2 regions of the Comamonas humi genome follow, and region 1 is predicted to be linked to the other one. Evidence: riboswitches for the same ligand, from Rfam matches in the RefSeq annotation. Region 1 holds a riboswitch; the other holds the start of a gene.
The links. A riboswitch is a leader RNA that binds a small molecule or an ion and turns the genes downstream of it on or off. The one in region 1 is predicted to bind cobalamin.
Positions count from the first base shown of each region.

Region 1 (3,402 bases):
GCAGCGCCGAATAGCCCACGAACAGCCCGAAGAACATGCCCAGGTAGCTGCCCTTGAGCACCGCGAAGATGCCCAGGCTGGCCACCAGCCCGCCGAGCACGATGCCGGGCGCCAGGCGCCAGACGATGTCCCAGCGCACCGCGCCGCGCCGGTGGTGCGCGCGCACGCTGGAGGCCGAGGTGAACATGATGGTCGCCATCGACGTTGCGATCGCCATCTTGATCGCCAGCTCTGGCTCGACCGACTGGCGCCCGAGCAGGTAGCTCATGAACGGCACCAGGATCATGCCGCCGCCGATGCCCAGCAGCCCCGCGAGAAAACCGGCCACTAGGCCCAGGCCGGCCAGCATGGCGATCGTGGAGGGATCAATCAGGGACATGGGGATTGCGCAAAAGAACAAAGGCCACCGGAGCCGGTGGCCTTTGCAGGGCATGAGAGGTGTTCGCAACATCCACCGGGCGGTTGTCCTGAACCGGGGGTTCAGGTGGGCGAGGGCAGCTCGACGTTGGGTTCATCTGACGCGAGACGATCACGCTCGAGGAGCAATGTACCAAGCCCATGCTACGTATAGCATTGGTTCAAGGAACTTAAAACCCAGCAGCGCTGCGAACGACTCCATTGTATGCGCTGCGAAGGGGCCTTCCGGGCAAACGGATTTATCAGCGCCGTAAGCCTGGTTAAATTTCTAAACTTGCTATTTCAGCGCCGAATCCAGGCGCTCGAGCAGGGCCTGCATGCGCGGCTCGTCGAGGTCCAGCGTGGCCTGCGCGACGGGCTCGGGCGCAGGCACCGGTGCAGGCTGGGGAGCCGCCGCGGCTTCGGCCGCCGCCGCTTCGGCTGCCGCAGCCGCCGCCTGGGATTCGAGCAGGTCGAAGGCGATGTTCAGCGCCGCCAGCACCGCGATCTTCTCGCGGCCGCGGATCTTGCCGGTGTCGCGGATGCCGCACATCGCCGCATCCACATGCTTGACGGCCGTCTGCAGGCGCTCCTCCTGGCCTTCAGGGCAGCCCAGCATGTAGCTCTGCTGCATGATGTGTACTTCCATCTGCTTCATACGTCATCCTGTTCGAAGGTCTTGGGCAGGCGCTCGATCATCGCGTCCACGCGCGCTCGCGCCGCGTTCAGCCGCGATTGTAAGGAGTCGCGCTCCTGGGTGAGCGTGGCGACCTGCTCCTGCAGCTGTGCATGGGCGCGTTGCAGGGCTTCGTGGCGGGCCAGCAGGGCTTCTGCCCGTTCCAGTATCAAGTCCAAAGACGACGTGGTGACCATAGGGAGACAGTGAATTAAGTAGGAGCGACCGCGAACGGCGATAAAATTGTATCCGTTGGTGCTCGCCGCAATGGTTCACAGCGCGGCAGTTCAACGGGAAGCAGGGAAGTGTGCCGGTCTTTCGGCCGGTTGCCACTCAACCTGCGCTGCCCCCGCAACGGTAAGCGACTGATAGCGTTGTGACGCTATCTGCAGCCACATTCTAGCCACTGAACACCTTGAACAAGTGCTTGGGAAGGCGTGTGCTGTAACGTCGCCAGCCCGGATACCGGCCAACGATGTGGATGACGCGCCTTTTCGCCCGGCGAGGGCAGGGCGAGCATCCTTGTTTCCCATTTGCCGGCGGGGAGGCCGGCGCGGGTCATTCTGATTTCCCTGTTCCCCATGAGTCCGATTTCTCTGCCGCCCCGCGCGTGTGCCGCGCTGCGCCTGTCCGCCATTTCCGTCGCCGCGCTGGCGCTTTGCTCGCCCGCGCTGGCGCAGGACGGCGGCGCCCCGCTGTCCGAAATGGTGGTCACCGCCAACCGCACCGCACAGCCGCTGTCCGACCTGGTGGCCGATATGTCCATCGTCGACCGCGAGACCATCGAGCGCGCCGGCCCCAGCGGCGTGGCCGATGTGCTCTCGCGCCTGCCGGGCATCGAGATGGTGCGCAACGGCGGCCCCGGCGCCACCACCAGCCTGTATTTGCGCGGTGCCGATACACGTTTTACGGCCGTATACATCGACGGCGTGCGCATCGATTCGCAGTCCACCGGCGGCGCCTCGTGGCAGGCCATTCCGCTGTCGGTGATCGACCGCATCGAGGTGCTGCGCGGCCCGGCGGCCGCGGTCTACGGCTCGGACGCGATGGGCGGCGTGGTGCAGATCTTCACCAGGAAAGGCGAAGGCGCGCCGCAGCCCTATGTGGGCATGGGCCTGGGCAACCGCGGCACCTTCACCGCCGAGGCTGGCGTGAGCGGCGGTGCGGATGGCTGGGACTACGCCATCGGCCTGGCGCGCGCGCAGTCGCACGGCTTCAACGCCCGCACCGTGGCCACCGCCAACCCCGACGACGACGGCTACCGCAACAATGCCGTGTTCGGACGCCTGGGCTACCAGATCAACCGCCAGCACCGCGTCGAGGCGACCCTGCTGTCCTCGACCATGAACTCGGGCTACGACGCATCGAAGCCCCCGGTCGACGACCGCAGCATCAGCAAGCTGCAGACCCTGGGCCTGAACTGGCAGGCGCAGTGGACCTCGGAGTACAGCACCAAGCTGCAGTACACGCAGTCGCGCGACGAGTACGAGACCCGGCCCTCGCCCTACCTCACCGACACGCGCCTGCAGAACTACCTGTTCCAGAACGAATACCGGCGCGGCATCCACACGCTGACGGCGGCGCTGGAGCGCCGCGAGGACAAGCTGGAGAACGGCGACATCGACCGCAAGCGCTTCCAGAACGCGCTGGCGCTGGGCTGGGGCCTGCGCAGCGGTGCGCACACGGCGCAGTTCAACCTGCGCCATGACCGCGACAGCGAGTTCGGCGGCAAGACCACCGGCAGCGCCTCGTACGGCTACGAGTTCATGCCGCACTGGCGCGCCACGGTCTCGGCGGGCACGGCCTTTCGCGCGCCGACGCTGTACCAGCGCTTCAGTATGTACGGCGACCCGTCGCTCACGCCCGAGCAGGGCCGCAATGCCGAACTGGGGCTGCGCTGGGCCGACGGCCACGACAGCTTCTCGGCCACCGTCTACCGCAACCGCGTGCGCAACCTCATCAACTGGGTGGGCGGCACCGGCACCTGCGCGGGCAATGAGGGCCCGTTCGGCGGCTGCTACGCCAGCGTGGGCCGCGCGGTCTATGAAGGCGTGACGCTGGCCGGCGGCACGCGCGTCGGCATGGTGAACCTGCGCGCCTCGGTGGACTTCCAGAACCCGCACGACCTGGACACCGGCAAGATGCTGGCCCGCCGCGCCAAGCGCCGCGCCACGCTGTCGGCCGACACCACGCTGGCGGGCTGGACGCTGGGCGGTGAGCTGCAGGCCAACGGCCAGCGCTACGACGACGCGGCCAACACCAAGGTGCTGGGCGGCTACACGCTGCTGAACCTGACGGCGAGCACGCAGCTGGGCAAGGACTTCAGCCTG
Region 1 is NZ_BAAGSH010000004.1:176,053-179,454, forward strand. Features, by position in the region: gene ACYVKR_RS03745 (sulfite exporter TauE/SafE family protein) at 1-379, opposite strand, end outside; gene ACYVKR_RS03750 (cell division protein ZapA) at 695-1,054, opposite strand; gene ACYVKR_RS03755 (DUF904 domain-containing protein) at 1,051-1,269, opposite strand; cobalamin riboswitch at 1,309-1,560, shown strand; gene ACYVKR_RS03760 (TonB-dependent receptor family protein) at 1,654-3,402, shown strand, end outside.

Region 2 (3,402 bases), on a different contig from region 1:
TCAGGTAGGCCTTGGCATCCACTGGCGCACCGTCGCCAAACCAGTCACCTTCGGCCCAGTGCACATGCTCGACCACTTCCTTCCTGGATGGCATGGACGAATACAGGACAAAGCGATCGAATCCCCGCGGGCAGGCGAAGGCGCGCACCGCCCTGGCCAGGGCAGACAGGGTTTCGCTGCGCTCGATGGCGGCGATGGTGCGCACCACATCCTCCATCGGATCAACCCTTGGCCACTTCGTCCAGCAGTGCCCGCGCGGCGAGCTTGCCCAGGGCGTTGGAGGCAAAGGGGCTGTCGCCCGTGATCAGCTTGCGGTCCTGGTGCGTCGCTCCCGTCACATCGCTGTTGAGGATCGTGACGCCTTGTGCGCGCAGCTGCTCGCCAAAGAACCAGGTGAGGCCGCCCGGCATGTAGCCGATCGCCGGTGTCTGGCGATCCACTCCGTCAGGGAAGGCGCAGATGGAATATCCGCTGAAGGGCGATGCCTGGCCGAAGGCTCCGGCAGCGGCCAGCGCAGCCGGCCCATGGCATAGGGAGATGACATGCCGGTCGTTGTCCATGGCCCAGCGCAGCACCTGGGAGACAGCCTCGCTTTGCGGCAGTCCGATCAGGGCGCCGTGCCCGCCCGGGATGAACACGGCCAGGTATTCCGAATTACGGTCCAAGGTTTCGGCGATGTCGGAGAGCTTGCGGGGCTTCAGGAACTGGGGCAGATAGCTTTGGTGCAAGTCCGTGATCTCCGGCTGTGCCGTCGGCATGGCCCACATCTCGAACTTGACCGGATTGCCGGACAGCGTGGCCACGTCGATGCCGAAGCCGGCCTGGTGCAGGTGGTACATGGGCACCAGTGTCTCGACGGGATGGTTGCCCGTGGAGAACAGTTTGCCGGTATCGGTGGGCAGGTAACGCTCGTCCGCCGCGATCATGAGCACCTTCCGGCTGCCCTGGTAGGCATCCGGGTACGCATCGCCATCTATAGGCGTCGTGGGGCTGGTGAACTCGCCCAGCGAATAGGGGGAGGGGAAATAGGCATTGAACTCCGCCGGATCGGGGCTGGGTTGTTTGCTGCGGTCGCCGTCTGACATGCTGTGTACTCCTCGGGTTGGATGAGACTGATGTCTATGGTGATGCCACGGCCCTGTTTGCCATTGAGGGGAAATCCCTCAATCGGTGAGAGGCGATATCGCGCGAGCAGGACGCTTGCGGGACCCGATGCCCGGTGCATGTCCGGCATTGCCATACCGGCTGTCGTCGGCTTGCCAATATTGGCGGCAGAAGCTTGAGGGAGCGGTTGGCGACAAAGCAGAAAAGGCCGCAAACCGGAGCCTGCAGCCTTTGTTTTTTGGGTCTTTTGTGGGTTGGGTGTAAAAATCAGACTTGTCGATAAGTCATTGATTTTCATAATGTCTTGGCGGAAGCGGTGAGATTCGAACTCACGAACGGTTGCCCGTTGCCGGTTTTCAAGACCGGTGCAATCGACCACTCTGCCACGCTTCCTGGAGCCGGCCATTGTATGCGGATTTGCCTAGGCGTTTCGCAGGCGGGCAGGGCCTGGCGCGCCGGTGGGCTCGCTGGTTCCTGCAGGTTGGGCCATAGGGGCGGCTGGTAAAATCCGCCGCGCATGCCCTGCCAATCGATTGGCGGGGCGTGTTTCGTATCGGAAGGTGCTCGCCACGGATTGGATTTCGGGCGGGTGAAACGGGAACAAGGTTCAAGCCTTGGCTGCCCCCGCAACGGTATGCAGGAAAACACCCCAGGCAGGCGCCATGCGCGCTTGCGGCCACTGGGCAGGCGCATGTCGATCCTCGATCGCACACCATGCGCCGCCCGGGAAGGTGGGGTGCGGGCTCGTTCAACGAGCCGCCTGCGAGCCCGGAGACCGGCCCGCCGATGATCTCGGAGCGCTCCTGCCTTGGGGGCGCTCGCCTTCAACTGTCTGCGGGGTGTAGATGGCGATCTCGGCGGAGGTGGCTCGGCGTTCATGGCCCGGCCCGCGTCGCAGCCATCGCTTCAGGCAGTTGCATCTGGTCTGGATATGCGCTGCGTTCGTGAGCCTGCTTCCTTCTTTCCCGTTGCCGCGCGCTGCGCGGCGTTGAACCTGTTGCTGTGCCCGGCCGCCGTGCTGGCGCAGCAGACGCTGCCCGAAATGCAGGTGACGGCCCGGCCCGAGGGCGGCCTGGGCCTGTCCCTGCCTTCGACCTCGGGCAGCCGCACCGGCATCGCCACGCGCGACCTGCCCGCAAGCCTGGACCCGGTGGACAGCGAGACCTGGCAGGAGCGTGGCGATACCCGCATGGCCGACATCATCGGCCGCACGGTGGGCATGATGCCGATGAGCGCCTCGGGCTACAACAGCCTGTCGTTCAGCACGCGCGGCTTCACCGGCACCAACTCGGTGGGCATTGCCGAAGACGGCGCGCGGCTGAGCGTGGCTTCGAGCACCACCCCGTACCCCGGCGACGGCTGGGGCTACGAGCGCGTGGAGGTGCTGCGGGGCCCGGCCTCGATCCTGTACGGCACGGGCACGGTGGGCGCAACGGCCAACATCGTGCGCAAGCAGCCCAGCCGCGAACCGGTGCGCGAGGTGCTGGTGGGCGCAGGTTCGCACGGCACGGCGAAGCTGGGCGTGGGCCTGGCCGGCCCGTTGGGCGAGGCGCTGAGCTACCGCCTGGACGCCTACGGCCACTACACCAACGGCGAGCGCGACTTCGGCCGCGCCAGCGGCGGCAAGCTGATGAGCACCCTGCGCTGGCAGCCTAGCGGTGCGCTGCGCTTCGAGCTGCTGGCCGACGTGAGCGACCAGAAGCCCGAGCGCTACTTCGGCACCCCGGCGGTCGGCGGCCAGATCGTGAGCAGCCTGCGGCGCAGCAACTACAACGCCGAGGACGCCACTATCCGCATCAAGGACAACCGGGTGCGCGGCCGCATGCAATGGCAGGTCAACGAGGTGCTGACCGTGCGCGACGAGCTCTACCACTTCCAGGCCGACCGGCACTGGAGGAACATCGAGGGCTACCGCTACAACCCGGCCAGCGACACCGTTTCCCGCTTCGACTACCTGGAGATCGGGCATGACCTGGAGCAGACCGGCAACCGGCTGGAAGCCGCGATCCAGGCGGGCGCGCACCAACTGGTTGTGGGCTGGGAGGCTTCCAAGGCCCGGTTCCGCTACGCGGGCAATTCCCCCTACCGGGGCGATCCCTCCCGCTCGGCGCCCACGGTGTCTGCCAGCGATCCGGACCGCGGCCTCTGGGCCAGCCTCGACCCTACGCTGAACGTCTTCCAGACCGAGGCCACCACGCACGACTTCTATGCCGAGGATGCCTGGACGCTGGGTGAGCGCTGGCTGCTGCTGGCCGGCCTGCGCCGCGACATCACCGACATGTCGCGCCACGAATTCAC
Region 2 is NZ_BAAGSH010000005.1:531,559-534,960, forward strand. Features, by position in the region: gene ACYVKR_RS06770 (PA1136 family autoinducer-binding transcriptional regulator) at 1-205, opposite strand, end outside; gene hchA (protein deglycase HchA) at 222-1,085, opposite strand; tRNA gene ACYVKR_RS06780 (tRNA-Ser) at 1,410-1,497, opposite strand; cobalamin riboswitch at 1,646-1,902, shown strand; gene ACYVKR_RS06785 (TonB-dependent receptor) at 2,036-3,402, shown strand, end outside.
Region 2: it holds a riboswitch for cobalamin, as region 1 does, so the genes downstream of both, ACYVKR_RS06785 (TonB-dependent receptor) here and ACYVKR_RS03760 (TonB-dependent receptor family protein) in region 1, are expected to answer to the same signal.